DNA from 3 places in the Actinoplanes sp. NPDC019969 genome. Region 3 is predicted to be linked to each of the others. Evidence: riboswitches for the same ligand, from Rfam matches in the RefSeq annotation. Region 3 holds a riboswitch; each other region holds the start of a gene.
The links. A riboswitch is a leader RNA that binds a small molecule or an ion and turns the genes downstream of it on or off. The one in region 3 is predicted to bind cobalamin.
Positions count from the first base shown of each region.

Region 1: another riboswitch for cobalamin. It lies ahead of ACZ3II_RS10665 (ribonucleoside-diphosphate reductase subunit alpha); the one in region 3 lies ahead of ACZ3II_RS35165 (ABC transporter substrate-binding protein).
Region 2: another riboswitch for cobalamin. It lies ahead of cobN (cobaltochelatase subunit CobN); the one in region 3 lies ahead of ACZ3II_RS35165 (ABC transporter substrate-binding protein).

Region 1 is NZ_JBVHFK010000003.1:113,389-118,643, reverse strand. Features, by position in the region: gene ACZ3II_RS10665 (ribonucleoside-diphosphate reductase subunit alpha) at 1-1,430, opposite strand, end outside; cobalamin riboswitch at 1,553-1,761, opposite strand; gene ACZ3II_RS10660 (enoyl-CoA hydratase/isomerase family protein) at 1,823-2,830, shown strand; gene ACZ3II_RS10655 (hypothetical protein) at 2,886-3,725, opposite strand; gene ACZ3II_RS10650 (polysaccharide deacetylase family protein) at 3,860-4,699, opposite strand; gene ACZ3II_RS10645 (SDR family NAD(P)-dependent oxidoreductase) at 4,806-5,255, shown strand, end outside.
Region 2 is NZ_JBVHFK010000004.1:205,723-210,977, reverse strand. Features, by position in the region: gene ACZ3II_RS14370 (precorrin-8X methylmutase) at 1-366, opposite strand, end outside; gene ACZ3II_RS14365 (precorrin-3B synthase) at 371-1,756, opposite strand; cobalamin riboswitch at 1,853-1,979, shown strand; gene cobN (cobaltochelatase subunit CobN) at 2,010-5,255, shown strand, end outside.
Region 3 is NZ_JBVHFK010000014.1:92,019-97,273, forward strand. Features, by position in the region: gene mqnE (aminofutalosine synthase MqnE) at 1-1,160, shown strand, start outside; gene ACZ3II_RS35155 (hypothetical protein) at 1,182-1,592, shown strand; gene ACZ3II_RS35160 (DUF4229 domain-containing protein) at 1,605-1,922, shown strand; cobalamin riboswitch at 1,923-2,088, shown strand; gene ACZ3II_RS35165 (ABC transporter substrate-binding protein) at 2,180-3,103, shown strand; gene ACZ3II_RS35170 (FecCD family ABC transporter permease) at 3,100-4,155, shown strand; gene ACZ3II_RS35175 (ABC transporter ATP-binding protein) at 4,152-4,922, shown strand; gene fliQ (flagellar biosynthesis protein FliQ) at 4,999-5,255, shown strand, end outside.

The sequences.
Region 1 (5,255 bases), on a different contig from region 3:
CGCAGCTTCGCCCAGTCGACCCCGTCGGCGGTGACGTGCGCGCCCAGGTTGATCGACCCGAGGTTGCAGACCGCCGTCTCGTCGTCGCTGTTCACCTCGAGGATCTCGGTGCACAGGTTGGACAGGTGGATGACGTTGCCCGGTTCGCCGGTCTGGTTCGACAGCGCGTTGGACCGGTCCTTGAAGGTCATCCAGCCGTTGCCGGTCTGCGCCAGGGTGCGCATCATCCGCCCGTACAGATCCCGGGCCTTGACGGTTCTGACCGCCTTCTTCTCGGCCGCCCGGTAGGCCTCGTCGAAGGCCGCGCCGAACAGGTCGGGCAGTTCCGGGGCGTCCGACGGGTCGATCAGCGACCAGTCGGCGTCGGCCTCGACCCGGCGCATGAACTCGTCCGGAATCCAGTTCGCCAGGTTCAGATTGTGGGTACGCCGCGATTCCTCACCGGTGTTGTCGCGCAGTTCCAGGAACTCCTCGACGTCCGGGTGCCACGGCTCCAGATAGACGCACGCCGCGCCTTTGCGCCGGCCGCCCTGATTGACCGCCGCCACCCCGGCGTCGAGGGTTTTCAGGAACGGGACGATGCCGTTCGACTTGCCGTTCGTGCCGCGGATCAGCGCGCCCCGGCCCCGGACCCGCGACCAGGCGATGCCGATGCCGCCGGAGAACTTCGACAGTTTCGCGACCTGGTGATAGCGCTCGTAGATGGAGTCGAGCTCGTCCTTCGGCGAATCGACCAGGAAGCACGACGACATCTGGGTGTGCCGGGTGCCGGAGTTGAACAGGGTCGGTGAGCTGGGAAGATAGGCCAGCGACGACATCAGCCGGTAGAAGCCGACCGCCTCCGCGACGCCCGTCGACAGGCCGCACGCGACACGCAGCAGCCAGTACTGCGGCGTCTCCACGACCAGCCGGGTCTCCGGGTGCCGCAGCAGGTACCGGTCGGCGACGGTCCGCAGTCCGAAGTACTCGAACCGCAGGTCACCGGACGGGTCCACGGCGTCGTCGAGTTCGCCCGCGTGCGCCGCCACGAACGCCGCCGTCTCGTCGCCGATCAGCCCCAGCCCGTGCGCGTACCGGATCGACTGGCTGAACGACTCCACACCCTGACCACGGACTTCTTCGCCGACGTACGCCGTGAGCAGCCGCGCCGCGAGCTTCGAGTACTGCGGCTCCTCGCCGATCAGCTCCGCCGCCGTCTGGATCGACAGCTTGTCCATCTCTTCGGTGGTCGCGCCGTCGTACAGGCCGCTGATCGTCTTCGTCGCCACCCGCAGCGGGTCGACCTCGTCCAGGTCGGCGACCCACCGCTCGACCGCTGTGACGATCTTGTTGACGTCGACCGCTTCCAGGTCGCCGTTTCTCTTGCGCACCTGCATCGCATGCCGCCGTTGTTCCGGCACGCCGGTGATCTTCTCCGGTGTGAGCGTCATGCCCTCTCCTCGCGAGCTCCAGGACGCGCGAGGGCGGACACCATCCGGCCCGCGGGCACGGCGGCCACGCGGACACGATCGGCGTCGGCCGTCCCACGCGGCCTTCGACCGCCGCACACCGGCCGGTGTGCGGCGCGCTGGCAGGTCTTCGGACTCGTGGGCGTCGTACGCATGCCTACTGGCCGTCGCTTCCCAGGCTCGCGAGCCCAGTGCTTCATGACGGCGGTCGTTCCCACTCACCGCTGCGGGGCAGTCCCGGTTTCCCACCGGGTTCCCTGTTGCCTCGGCCGAGTCTGGGAAGACCGGCCGAACCAGCTGCGGGAGACACCATATATGGACGGCTGGGAAAAACCGCAACCCAACATGGTGTGTCTGATCTCTAAGATGACGCGGTGACCCCACCACCCGTGCTCGCTGATGTGACCGGCCGTCTCGGCCATCTGACCCTCAACCGGCCCGCCGCGATCAACGCGCTCACCCTGGAGATGGTGGAGATCATCGGCCGGGCCCTCGACGCGTGGGCCTCCGACCCCGCGATCACGACGGTGCTGATCAGCGGGGCCGGGGAGCGCGGGCTGTGCGCCGGCGGCGACCTGCGGTCGATGCACGCCGACGCGGTCTCCGGCGGCACCGGGACGCTGGATTTCTTCGCCACCGAGTACCGGCTGAACGCCACCATCGCCGCATACCCGAAACCGATCGTCGCGTTCATGGACGGCCTGGTGATGGGCGGCGGCATCGGGGTGTCCGCGCACGCCGCGATCCGGGTCGTCACCGAGCGGTCCCGGCTGGCCATGCCCGAGACCGGCATCGGCCTGCACCCCGACGTCGGCGGGTCGTGGCTGCTGTCGCATGCCCCCGGCGAGATCGGCACCCATCTGGCGCTGACCGGCACGGCCATCGGCGCCACCGACGCGATCGCCGCCGGTCTCGCCGACCACCACGTCCCGGCCGCGCGGCTGCCCGCGTTGCAACGCGGGTTGCGGGACGGCGATCCGGCCGCCGCCGTGGCCGCCGTCGCCACCGCCCCGGCGACCGGCGACCTGGACGGCGCCCGCTCGTGGATCGACTCCTGTTACACCGGGGACGACGTCGCCGCGATCGTCGACCGGCTCGCCGCCCACCCGTCGCCCGCCGCACAGGCCGCCGCCAAGGAGATCGGCACCAAGTCGCCGACGTCCCTGGTCGTCACCCTCCGGTCGCTGCGGACGGCCGCCGGGCTGCCCGGGCTGCGGGCGGCGCTCGACCAGGAGTACCGGCTGTCGGCCGCGCTGCTACGGCTGCCGGACCTGGCCGAGGGGATCCGCGCCCAGATCATCGACAAGGACCGCCGGCCGCGCTGGAACCCGGCCACCCTCGCCGAGGTCTCCCCCGCCGTGGTGGACGCCTGCTTCTCCTGACAGCGCCGAATGGCTCCGGTCCATGGACCGGAGCCATTCGCTGGGATCGCCCGTGTTACTCGACGAAGACCTTCACCGAGTCGGCGAGGCCGTCGTTGCGGTTGATGCCGACGAAGAACTCGCCGCCGATGTGGGTGACGTCCTCGATCTCGTCGACCAGGTCGTTACCCGGGACGCCGATGTCGCTCTCCACGTCGCCGCCGGACCAGTTGTACTGGTAGACCCAGTTCCAGCCGGTCTGGGCCGACGAGGTGTTGATCGACTTGGTGTTCCAGATGTAGTTCTCCGAGCAGTCGATGCCCTGGTCGGAGCGGTTGTCGTGGCTGGTGATGCTGCTGTTCACCAGCGTCCAGCCGCTGGTCAGCGCCCCGGACCCGGCGTGCGTCCACAGGCTGCCGAGCCGCCGGGCGGCGTACTTGCCGGCGCCGCCGGCCGCCGTCGCGCTGTAGCAGAGGCCGCTGATGTTCATCGGCAGCGTCACCTCGGAGACGGCGCCGATGGCCCCGGCCGAGCTCAGCTTGATGATCGTCACCTGGTTGCTCAGGAACGCCGACTGGCTGCCCTGGGTGGCGATCAGCGCCGGGCCGCCGCCCAGGTAGTTCGCGTGGTACGCCAGGTCGTTGCCGTGCCCGAGCGCCGGGATGGAGGTCGGCGCGCCGGCGCAGATCCAGCTGGCGCCGTCCCACGCCGTGCCGTCCCGGGTCCACCGCGACAGCACCGGCTCCGCGCCCGCCGCCTTGGTGAACACGATGTAGAGCGCCCCGCCCGGCCCGGCCACCATGCCCTGCATGACCGTGCGGCCGGCCTTGCACGCGCTGCTGTTCGGAATGTTCAGCCGCTCCGCCCCGCTCCGGTTCGTGGCCGCCGAGGCCGCCGCCGCCGGAGCGATCGCCATCCCCAGAGAAAGCGCGAGAACGGACGCGATGCTGGATAGTCTCTTCACTTCGATGTCTCTCCTCCTCAGTAAGGCGGGCGGAGCGTATCAATCAACGTCAACTCGCTGAGGATGGATTTCTGGTGAAGAATTGGTCAGCCATTCGCGGCTGACGCGGGCGCCTTCACCCGCGGGCGCCGGCTGAGGCCGTCCGGCGCCTGGAACCGGAAGACGGGCAACGGGATCAGCTGGAAGCGCTGCTTCAGCCAGGGGATCAGGGTGCGGTACGCGGTGACCGTCCACGGTTTCGCCATGTCGTGACCCAGCACGATGGAGCCCTGGCGGGTCTCCTTCTGCACGATGGTGACGATGTGCTGGACCATCGCGCTGCCCTTGCCGTACGTCCCGCTCATCCACGACTGGTCGTCGACGTTCCACGACAGCGGGGTCATGCCCAGTTCCAGAGCGATCGCGTTGAGCCGTGCGGACCAGTTGCCGAACGGCGCCCGGAAGTACTCGACCGGGACGCCCGGCACCGCCTGCCGGATCCACTGGGTGGTGCTCTGCAGGTCCTTGCGGATCGTCGCGTCGTCGCGCTTGCCGAGGTCCTCCAGGTGCTGCCAGGAGTGGTTGCAGAGGGTGTGCCCCTCGGCGGCGATCCGGCGGACGAGGGCCTGGTTGTCCCGGGCCCGCCACCCGGTGAGGCAGAACGTCGCCTTGACCTTCTGTTGTTTGAGCAGGTCCAGCAGTTGCGGCGTGACCTTGGGGTCCGGCCCGTCGTCGAAGGTCAGCGCCACGGCCGTGGAGCCGGTGCGGCGCATCGACCCGTACGGCCCGGAGGTGTCGACGGCGGCGGCGGCCACCCCGGCCTTCACCGCGGGTTCGACCGTCGCGGCGGCGCCGACTTCGGAGACGAGCACCCCCGCGGCCAGGATCGCGACCATCGGACCGGCGATTACGGAGGTACGGCGCAGCAACAAGACGTCTCCAGTCACCCGTGTCGATCGAGCTTTGTGGACACTAGGCGTGACGGGCCGGGAACGGAAGTGGCCGATCGGTTCGCGATGATTAAGCGCCGCCGCGGCGGGCACCCGGTCGGGTATGACGACAGACAGTGCGAACCCGTTCGCCGTGATCACCGGCGCTTCCAGTGGGATCGGGTACGAGCTGGCCCGGCAGCTCGCCGAGCACGGCTACGACCTGCTGGTCATCGCCGAGGAGGAGGGCATCGAGGAGGCCGCGGCCGGGCTGCGCCGCGACGGCGTGAACCAGGTGACGGCGGTCCGGGCGGATCTGGCCCGGCGCGACGGCGTGGAGCGGGCCTGGGCGGCGATCGCGTCGACCGGGCGGGACATCGACGTGCTGGCGCTCAACGCCGGCCGGGGCATCGGCGGCGAGTTCGTCGGCGGGACGGACCTCGCGGACGAACTCAATGTGATCGATGTGAACGTGACGTCGACCGTACACCTGGCGAAGCTGGCCCTGCCCCCGATGGTGGCCCGCAAGCGCGGCCGGGTCCTGATCACCTCCTCCATCGCGTCGATGATGCCG
Region 2 (5,255 bases), on a different contig from region 3:
TCCCCACAGGTCCAGGGCGGCCGCGCTGCGGGTGTTCCCGATCTCCGCCGCCAGCGCCGGAACCGCCGGATCCCGCAGCGTGCACAGCACCTCGTTGGCGGCGGGCAGCCGGGTCCGCGTCACCCCCGACGCGACCATCTCGGCGTCGCAGAGGATCGGCGCCCCACCGAGCAGCGCCTTACGCGCCGCCGTGACCACTCCCGGACTGAACCGGACATCCTCCACCAGATCCACCATCCCGCAGGCGTGGATCATCCGCACCACCACCCGCGACACGTCCTCCGGCAGCCCCGACAGATCCGCCTCGGCCCGGATCGTGGCGAACGACCGCCGATAGATCTCCGCGCCGTCGCGCACGTACTCCATATCCTCAGGGCCTCCTAGCCACAGCCACCACGTCCGCCAGCATCCGCGTCCCCGCCTCCCACACCGACGGCCCACCCGTCCCGTTTCCGGTGCGGTTCCCGTTTCTGGCCTGGGTCTCGTTCCCGTTTCCGGCCTCGGACCGGCTCCTGCTCCCGCCGCCGGTGTGGGGGAAACGGGTGATCCGGTAGCCCTCGGGGGTGGCCTCCGCGCGGACGTGCCGACCGGCAGGGCTGCCACAGGCGCGGTCACAGCCGACCCAGTGGACCGGGAGGCCGTCGACGAACCGGGCCGCGGCGGCGGCGTCCGCACGCACGTCGGCCAGGGATTTCGCGCAGCCGGGCCGGCCGGCGCAGGCGGTCACCCCGGTCCACGGCGAACCAGGCGTCACGGCGAGATCGATTTCGGTCAGGCGGGCCGCCCAGGCCACGGCCGCCTGCGGCGGCAGATCAGGCACGACCACTCCGCGCCAAGGCGTCACCACCAGGCGTTCCGCCTGTTCCAAGACCCTGAGTCGTACGCCATCGAGCCGTCCCAACGGCACCAGCGCCGCAACCGCGGTCAGCCCGTCGTCCTGCCGCAGCGGCCCGATCAGGTCAGCAGGCTCCGGCGCGCTGACCGGCGCCGCGGCTTCCACCGGAGCCGTCGTCAAGCCGAGTGCCGCCACCACCCGCGCCGAGACCCGGGCCGGGCCGTCGGTCAACTCCCGCAGCCGCCAGGCCGCCGGCCCGTCGTGACGCTGCGCCTCTCGCTCCGCCAGGAACGCGTGTGCGGCCGCGATGAGCACCGGCACGACCCGCTCGAACGTCACCCGGACCCCGGTGTCGTGCCCCGCGAACCTGATCGCGAACGCTGCGTTGCCGGCCCGCTCATCGCCGAGCCCCACCGGGGCCGGCGCGTGGGAGGAGGCGGCGGCCGAGGGAATGCCAAGCAGGTGGGGAATGAGCGGGATGGCGGCCACGTCGGAGGCGAGCGGCACGTGGCCGATCGCGAAGAGGAACTTGCCGGGAAGGTGCGGGAGGCCGGGATCGTCCTGGATGGCCAGGTCCAGCTCGCTCACGAGGGTGCGGAGCGACGGTCCGAGCAGAGGCGGGGCGGCGATGTTCCGTACATTGTCGTGAGTCGGGGAAGGCAGCAGCCCGGCCTCGCGCAAGCGGGCCGCCACAGCCGGAGCGTCGCCTGCCCGCAAGGCTCTGATCTGGAGATTCGCCCGGGAGGTCAGCTCCAGATGGCCGTCCCCGAACTCCTCGGCAAGCTCCCGCAGCGACCGCAGCTGAGCCCCGGACAGCATCCCGCCGGGCAGCCGCACCCGGGCCAGCATGCCGTCGGCCGCGGCGTGCAGCCGCAGCGCGCCGGGGCAGGCGTCCGTGTCGGAGGATCGGCGGGCAGACATGGCCCGGATACTACGGCGACCCCCCGACACGGATTCACCTTCGGGTCGGGAGCGTCACAGCGGGCCTCCCGCCTTGACGGCGGATACCGGGGTTCGGAAAGGTTATGGGTCCACGAGCGGCGACGCCGCGGAGGAAGCCGGTGTGAGACCGGCGCGGTCCCGCCACTGTGACCAGGGATGTTCCCTGGGAGCCAGGAACTCCGGTCGCTGTGACATCCGACTACCCGGGGCGCGGACCCCGAGGGGAGTGCGCGTGTTCCTGCTGCTGTCGACGTCCGACACCGACCTGCTCAGCGCCCGGGCCAGCGGTTCGGCCTGGCGCCTGGCCAACCCGGCGCGGACCGGCGTCGCCGATCTTCCGGCTCTCCTCGACGGGGTCGACCTTGTCGTGGTGCGGATCCTCGGGGGCCGCCGGGCCTGGGAGGAGGGCCTGGACACGCTGCTCGCGGGCAGTGTGCCGGTGGTGGTGCTCGGTGGCGAGCAGGCGCCGGACGCGGAGCTGATGAAGCTCTCCACGGTTCCGGCGGGTGTGGCCGCGGACGCGCACACCTACCTGGCCCAGGGCGGCGCGGAGAACCTGGCGTCGCTGCACGACTTCCTCTCCGACACGGTGCTGCTGACCGGCAACGGGTTCGCCCCGGCGGTGGAGGCGCCGCAGTGGGGCATCCTGCCGCGCGACCCGGGCGTGACGGGCCCGGCGACCGTCGCGGTGCTCTACTACCGCGCGCACCACATGGCCGGGAACACCGCGTTCGTCGAGGCGCTGTGCCAGGCGATCGAGGCGAAGGGCGCACGGCCGCTGCCGATCTACACGGCGTCGCTGCGGACCGCCTCCCCGGAGCTGCTGGCCGAGCTGCGCAAGGCGGACGCCCTGGTGGTGACGGTGCTGGCGGCGGGCGGCACCAAACCGGCCACGGTGAGCGCCGGCGGCGACGACGAGGCGTGGGACGTCGGGGTGCTCGCCGACCTGGACGTGCCGATCCTGCAGGGGCTGTGCCTGACCAGCTCGCGGGCGGCGTGGGAGGCCAGCGACGACGGTCTGACCCCGCTCGACGCGGCGACGCAGGTGGCGATCCCGGAGTTCGACGGCCGGATCATCACGGTGCCGTTCTCGTTCAAGGAGATCGACCCGGACGGGCTGTCGGTCTACGTGGCCGACCCGGAGCGGGCGCTGCGGGTGGCCGGGATCGCTGTCGCGCACGCCCGCCTGCGGCACGTCCCGCCGGCCGAGCGGAAGATCGCGCTGATGCTGTCGGCCTACCCGACGAAGCATTCGCGGATCGGTAACGCGGTCGGGCTGGACACTCCGGCGTCCACGGTTGCGCTTCTGGCAGCACTTCGCGATAAAGGCTACAAAGTCGGAAATTTCGCGGAGTACGACGGTGACGGCCTGATCCATACGCTGATCGCGGCCGGTGGACAGGACCCGGACTGGCTGACCGAGGAGCAGTTGTCCGGAAATCCCGTGAGAATTCCGGCATCCCGCTACCGGGAGTGGTTCGACAAGCTTCCCGCCGACTTCCGGGAGGGCGTCGAGCGGCACTGGGGCACGGCGCCGGGCGAGCTCTACGTGGACGGCGACGACATCGTGCTGGCCGCGCTCCGCGACGAGAACATCGTGGTGATGGTGCAGCCGCCGCGCGGTTTCGGCGCCAACCCGGTGGCGATCTACCACGACCCCGACCTGCCGCCGAGCCACCACTACCTGGCCGCGTACCGCTGGCTCGCCGACGAGTTCGGCGCGCACGCCGTCGTGCACGTCGGCAAGCACGGCAACCTGGAGTGGCTGCCCGGCAAGAACGTGGGCATGTCCGCCTCGGACGGCACCGACGCGGCCCTCGGCGACCTGCCGCTGATCTACCCGTTCCTGGTCAACGACCCGGGCGAGGGCACCCAGGCCAAGCGCCGCGCGCACGCCACCCTGGTCGACCACCTGATCCCGCCGATGGCACGCGCCGAGTCGTACGGCGACATCGCCCGCCTGGAGCAGCTGCTCGACGAGCACGCCAACATCGCGGCGCTGGACCCGGCGAAGCTGCCGGCGATCCGGGCGCAGATCTGGACCCTGATCCAGGCCGCCAAGATGGACCACGACCTGGGCCAGCAGAACCGGCCGGACGACGAAGAGTTCGACGACTTCATCATGCACATCGACGGATGGCTGTGTGAGGTCAAGGACGTGCAGATCCGCGACGGGCTGCACGTGCTCGGGGCGGCCCCGCGGGGCGAGGCCCGGATCAACCTGGTCCTCGCCATGCTGCGGGCGCGGCAGATGTGGGCGGGGAAGGTGGCCGCGCTGCCGGGTCTGCGGGAGGCGCTGGGCCTGCCCGAGGACGCTTCCACGGCGGCGACGGACGCGGTGGAGGCGCAGGCCCGCGCGCTGGTGACCGCTATGGAGGAGGCGGGCTGGCCGACCGGCGTCACCCCCGATTTCGTGACCGCGGCGCTGGCCGGCCTCCCGGAAGAAGAGTCGGGTGCGGCAGGGAGAGATGCCGAGGCGGTGGTTCGGGTGCTCGAATTCGCCGCGACCGAGGTCGTGCCCCGGCTCGCGAAGACGACCGACGAGCTGACCCACGTGCTGCACGCCCTGGACGGCGGCTACGTGCCGGCCGGGCCCAGCGGATCACCCCTGCGCGGCCTGATCAACGTGCTGCCGACCGGCCGCAACTTCTACTCCGTCGACCCCAAGGCGATCCCCAGCCAGCTCGCCTGGGAGACCGGCCAGGCGATGGCCGACTCGCTGCTCAACCGGTACCGCGCTGACTACGGCGACTGGCCGAAATCGGTCGGCCTGTCCGCCTGGGGCACCAGTGCGATGCGGACCGCCGGCGACGACATCGCCGAGATCCTGGCGCTGATCGGCGTGCGGCCGATCTGGGACCCGGCGTCGCGACGGGTCACCGGTCTGGAGCCGATCCCGGCGGCGGAGTTGGGCCGCCCGCGGATCGACGTGACGGTCCGCATCTCCGGGTTCTTCCGGGACGCGTTCCCGCACGTGGTGGCGATGCTCGACGACGCCTTCCGGATGGTCGCCGAGCTGGACGAGCCGGACAACTACGTGCGCGAGCACGCGCTGCGCGACCAGGGCGGGCACGGCGACTGGCGGCGGGCCACCACGCGGATCTTCGGGTCCCGGCCGGGGGCGTACGGGGCCGGCATCCTGCCGCTGATCGACAGCCGGAACTGGCGCGACGACGCGGACCTGGCCGAGGTGTACGCGGTGTGGGGCGGCTTCGCCTACGGACGGGACCTGGACGGCGTGCCGGCCCGCGAGGACATGGAGAACGCGTACCGGCGCATCGACGTCGCCGCGAAGAACATCGACACCCGCGAGCACGACATCGCCGACTCCGACGACTACTTCCAGTACCACGGCGGCATGATCGCCACGGTGCGCGCGCTGACCGGGCGCGCGCCGGCGGCGTACATCGGCGATTCCACCAACCCGGACCAGGCGCGGACCCGCAGCCTGACCGAGGAGACCGCACGCATCTTCCGG
Region 3 (5,255 bases):
GGTTGAAGCGTGAGCTCGAGGCCAAGGTCTACGCCGGTGAGCGGCTGACGCGGGAGGACGGCGTCGCGCTCTACGCCTGTGACGATCTGGCCTGGCTCGGCCGCCTGGCACATCACCGGCGCACCGAGCTGAACGGCGACCGGGTGATGTTCAACGTCAACCGGCACCTCAACCTCACCAATGTCTGCTCGGCCAGCTGCGCGTACTGCTCCTTTCAACGCAAGCCCGGCGAGAAGGACGCGTACACGATGCGCATCGACGAGGCCGTCGCCAAGGCCAAGGAGATGGAGGACGAGCAGCTCACCGAGCTGCACATCGTGAACGGGCTGCACCCGAGCCTGCCCTGGCGCTACTACCCCAAGGTGCTGCGCGAGCTGAAGGCCGCGCTGCCCAACGTGAAGCTCAAGTGCTTCACCGCGACCGAGGTGCAGTGGTTCGAGAAGATCAGCGGGCTGCCGGCGAGCGAGATCCTGGACGAGCTGATGGACGCCGGGCTGGAGTCGCTGACCGGCGGCGGCGCGGAGATCTTCGACTGGGAGGTCCGGCAGCACATCGTGGATCACGAGTGCCACTGGGAGGACTGGTCCCGCATCCACCGGCTGGCCCACGAGAAGGGCATGAAGACCCCCGCGACCATGCTGTACGGGCACATCGAGGAGCCGCGGCACCGGGTGGACCACGTGCTGCGCCTGCGTGAGCTGCAGGACGAGACCGGCGGGTTCGCGGTCTTCATCCCGCTGCGCTACCAGCACGACTTCCACGACTCGGCGGACGGCAAGATCCGCAACCGGATCCAGGACCGCACCACGATGGCCGCGCCGGCCGAGTCGCTGAAGACCTTCGCGGTGTCCCGCCTGCTGTTCGACAACGTGCCGCATCTGAAGAACTTCTGGGTCATGCACGGCCTATCGGTGGCACAGCTCTCGCTCAACTTCGGCGCTGACGATCTGGACGGCTCGGTGGTCGAATACAAGATCACCCACGATGCCGACTCGTACGGGACACCGCACACCATGCACCGCGACGACCTTCTTCACCTGATCTGGGACGCCGGGTTCCAGCCCGTCGAGCGGGACACTCGTTATCAGGTGGTACGGGAGTACGAGAAGGCGCCGTCGCTGGCCGAGCGGCGCAGCGAGCCCCAGAAGATCTGGGCCTGACATCCGCGGACGGTGAAGTCGATGCCCCAGCTGAAGAAGGACGCGACCGGTCGCCTGGCGACGATCGGTGACCTGCTGGGTTCCGCGTTCGCGGGCCTGGCCGTCGGCGCCGCCGTCCTGCTGGTCTTCGAGGCGGTGCTGGCGCTGACCGGCCTGGGCGAGTTCGGCGAGTCGAACGGTTGGCTGATGCTGATCCTGCCGGTCTGGTTGTTCGTCGAGGAGTTCCGGGCCGAGGGCTTCGGCGCACACCGGATCATGGTGGGTGCGCTGGCCATCGGGTTCGGTGTCGCGGCCGGGATGACGGTGGCCGGTCTGGTGGCCGGGGTCGCTCCGGCCTTGGTCAGCGGCGGCAGCGGCGCCCTGACCGGTACGGTCGTGTACTGCCTGGTCTGGTTCTACGGCCTCCGGTGGCTCAGTCACCGGTCCGGCTGAGGGAGATAACGCATGAAGCCCGCCGTCAAGTACACGCTCGGCCGTCTCGGATTGTTCCTGGCGGTCTTCGTCGTGCTGTTCCTCCTGACGCCGTTGAACATCCTGGTCAGTGCGATGGTCGCGTTCGTCGCCTCGGCCGGGCTGTCGTTCATCCTGTTGCGCGGCTGGCGTGACGAGATGGCCGAGCAGCTCGGCGAGATCGCGGCGCGCCGCACGGCGGAGAAGGACCGGCTCCGGTCGGCGCTGGCCGGCGACGAGGACGCGGCGGCCGAGGGTGACCGGGTCACCGCCGCCGACATCGTCGAGCACCCCCGGCGCACCGGAGCCTGAAAAAGCCGGTGCGCGTCCGGGCTGCCGCAGGGTCGTGGGTTAGCGTTTGAAGGACCGCGCCGCAGCGAAGCCGGTGTGAAACCGGAGCTGTCCCGCAACTGTGATCCCTGCTGGCCCTGATCCGGCCGGGAGGTCTAGCCAGGTCGCCTGGGCGCGGTCGCGATTCAGCGCTCCCGGGGAGGGGCGCCTCGCGGGCGGCGGCCGGTGTGTTGGGCCCTGTCGGCGAAGCACCACACGCCCGGCCGACAGGAGGACTCATGAAACGCCTGCTCACGACCGCGATGGCGGCCACCGCCCTGCTCCTCGCCGGATGCGCCGGGAACGATCCGGCGCCCACCCCTGCCGCGTCCGGGCCGGCTGCGGCCGCGTACCCCGTCACGGTCGGCTCGGTGACCTTGGCCACCCGGCCCGAGAAGATCGTCTCGCTGAGCCCGACGGCGACCGAGATGCTGTTCGCGATCGGCGCCGGCCCGCAGGTCGTGGCGGTCGACGACCAGTCGACGTACCCCGCGGAGGCGCCGAAGACGAACCTGTCCGGGTTCAAGCCGAACGCCGAGGCGATCGCCGCGAAGGACCCGGATCTGGTGGTGCTCTCCGGTGACGCCGACAACATCGTCGCTCAGCTCGGAAAGTTGTCGATTCCGGTCTTCGTGTCGCCGGCCGCCGTCACCCTCGACGACACCTACCGGGAGATCACCGAGTTCGGCACGCTCACCGGGCACACCGGCGAGGCGAAGGCGCTCAACGAGCGGATGGCCGCGGACATCGACCGGATCGTGAAATCGGTGCCGGCCCGGACCAAGCCGCTCACCTACTTCCACGAGCTCGGCCCGGACCTCTACTCGGCGACCTCGAAGACCTACATCGGCTCGGTCTACACCCGCTTCGGCATGAGCAACGTCGCCGACGCCGCCGATCCGGCCGGCAAGTTCGCCGGGTACCCGCAGCTGTCCCAGGAGTCGCTGGTCAGGTCGAATCCGGACACGATCTTCCTGGCCGACACCAAGTGCTGCCAGCAGTCCCCGGAGACGGTGCGGGCCCGGGCCGGCTGGTCCACGGTCACCGCGGTCACGAAGGGCCAGATCTACCCGCTCGACGACGACATCGCCTCGCGCTGGGGTCCCCGTACCGTCGATCTGTTTCAGGCGGTAGCCGACGCCATCAGCAAGATTCCCGCGTGAGTTCCCGCCGGCCCGCCGGGCTGCGCCCGGTGTGGCTGGCGGCGGGTGTGCTGACGGTGCTGGTCGCGGTGGTTCTGGGCCTCGCCTTCGGCTCGGTCCCGTTGCCGCCCGGCGGCGTCGCGGTGGAGATGCTCAACCTCGTTCCGGGGGTACGGCTGCACAGCGGCCTCACCGAGCGTGAGGTGGCCATCCTGACCCAGCTCCGGCTTCCGCGCGTGGTCCTCGGCCTGATCGTCGGCGCCATGCTGGCCCTCGCCGGCGCCGCCTACCAGGGCGCCTTCCGCAACCCGCTGGCCGACCCGCACCTGCTCGGGGTGGCCGCCGGGGCCGGGCTCGCGGTGACCGTGGTGATCGTTCTCGGACGGAGGGCGCAGGACGGTCTCACCGAGCTGCCGATCGGTGTGCCGATGGCCGGGTTCGCCGGCGCGATCGGGGCGGTCGCGCTGACCTGGCTGCTCGGGGCGGCAGGTGGCCGGGACCGGTCTCCGGCCACGCTGATCCTGGCCGGGGTGGCCGTGTCGGCGTTCCTGTCCGCGGCCCAGACCTACCTGCTCCAGCGGCACGTCGAGTCGCTGCGCGAGGTGTACTCCTGGCTGCTCGGGCGGCTCGCCACGGCCGGCTGGCACGACGTGCTGGTGGTGCTGCCGTACGCGGTGATCACCGCCGCGATCGTCCTGGCCCACCGCCGCGAGCTGGACGTTTTGACCGTCGGCGACGCCGAGGCGACCAGCCTGGGCCTGCATCCGGAGCGCAGCCGGTACCTGCTGATCATCGCGGCGTCGCTGGGGTCGGCCGCCGCGGTCAGCGTGTCCGGGCTGATCGGCTTCGTCGGGATCATCGTGCCGCACACGCTGCGGCTGCTGGCCGGGCCGAGCTACCGGGGCCTGCTGCCGCTGTCGATGCTGTTCGGCGCGGCGTTCCTGGCGCTGACCGACCTGGTGGCCCGGACCGTGGGCGGCGAGGCGGAGATCCCGATCGGCGTGATCACCGCGTTCCTGGGGGCGCCGTTCTTCATTCTGGTGCTGCGGACCAGCCGGACGGCGCCGGTATGAGCGCCGTCGAGGTGGCCGGGCTGACCGTGCGGCTCGACGACAAGCTCATCGTCGACCGTGTGGACCTGGACGTGGCCGAAGGCGAATGGGTTACCGTCATCGGGCCGAACGGGGCCGGCAAGTCGACGGCGTTGCGGGCGATCGGCGGGCTGCTGCCGTTCGGTGGGACGGTCCGGTGGCACGGCCGGGCGGTGGACACCCTGCACCGGCGGGACCGGGCCAAGGCGGTGGCCACGGTGCTGCAGTCACCGGTGGTGCCACCGGCCATGCGGGTGTTCGACTACGTGCTGCTGGGGCGTACCCCCTATGTCCCGCCGCTGGGCCGGGAGTCGGCCGCCGACCTGGCCGCCGCTGAGGAGGTCCTCGCCGCCTTGGACCTGACACCGTTCGCCGGCCGCCGCCTCGACAAGATCTCCGGAGGCGAGCGGCAGCGGGTCTTCCTGGCCCGCGCGCTCGCCCAGGGCGCCGGGATCCTGCTGCTGGACGAGCCGACCAGCGCTCTGGACATCGGCCACCAGCAGGAGGTGCTGGAACTGGTGGACCGGCTGCGCGCCGAACGGGGCCTGACCGTGCTCGCCACCATGCACGACCTGACCACCGCCGGGGAGTACGCCGACCGGATGGTGCTGCTGGCCGGCGGCCGGGTGGTCGCGGCCGGCACCCCCGCGGAGGTTCTGACCGAGAACACCCTCGCCGAGCACTATCGGGTCAAGGTGCGGATCATCCCGGGGGATCACGGTCCGCTGGTGGTGGCTGTCCGCGGATGATCTCCGCAACCAGACCGCAACCGTGCCGCGCCCGTTTCGCACTCCACGGAATCCTCAAGTTCCCGAAGTGAAGGGTATGACGGACGCGAAGGTTGTCGAGATCGCCCTGCAGGCCATGACGATCGCCGCCAAGATGTCGGCTCCGGTGCTGCTCACCGCCCTCGGGGTCGGTTTCGCCATCTCGCTGTTCCAGTCGGTCACCCAGATCCAGGAGGCCACGCTCTCCTTCGTCCCGAAGGCGATCGCGATCGGCGCGGTGCTGCTGCTGGCCGGCAACTGGATGCTGCGCGAGATGATCACGTACACCACCCAGCTGTTCGAGAAGATCCCCAG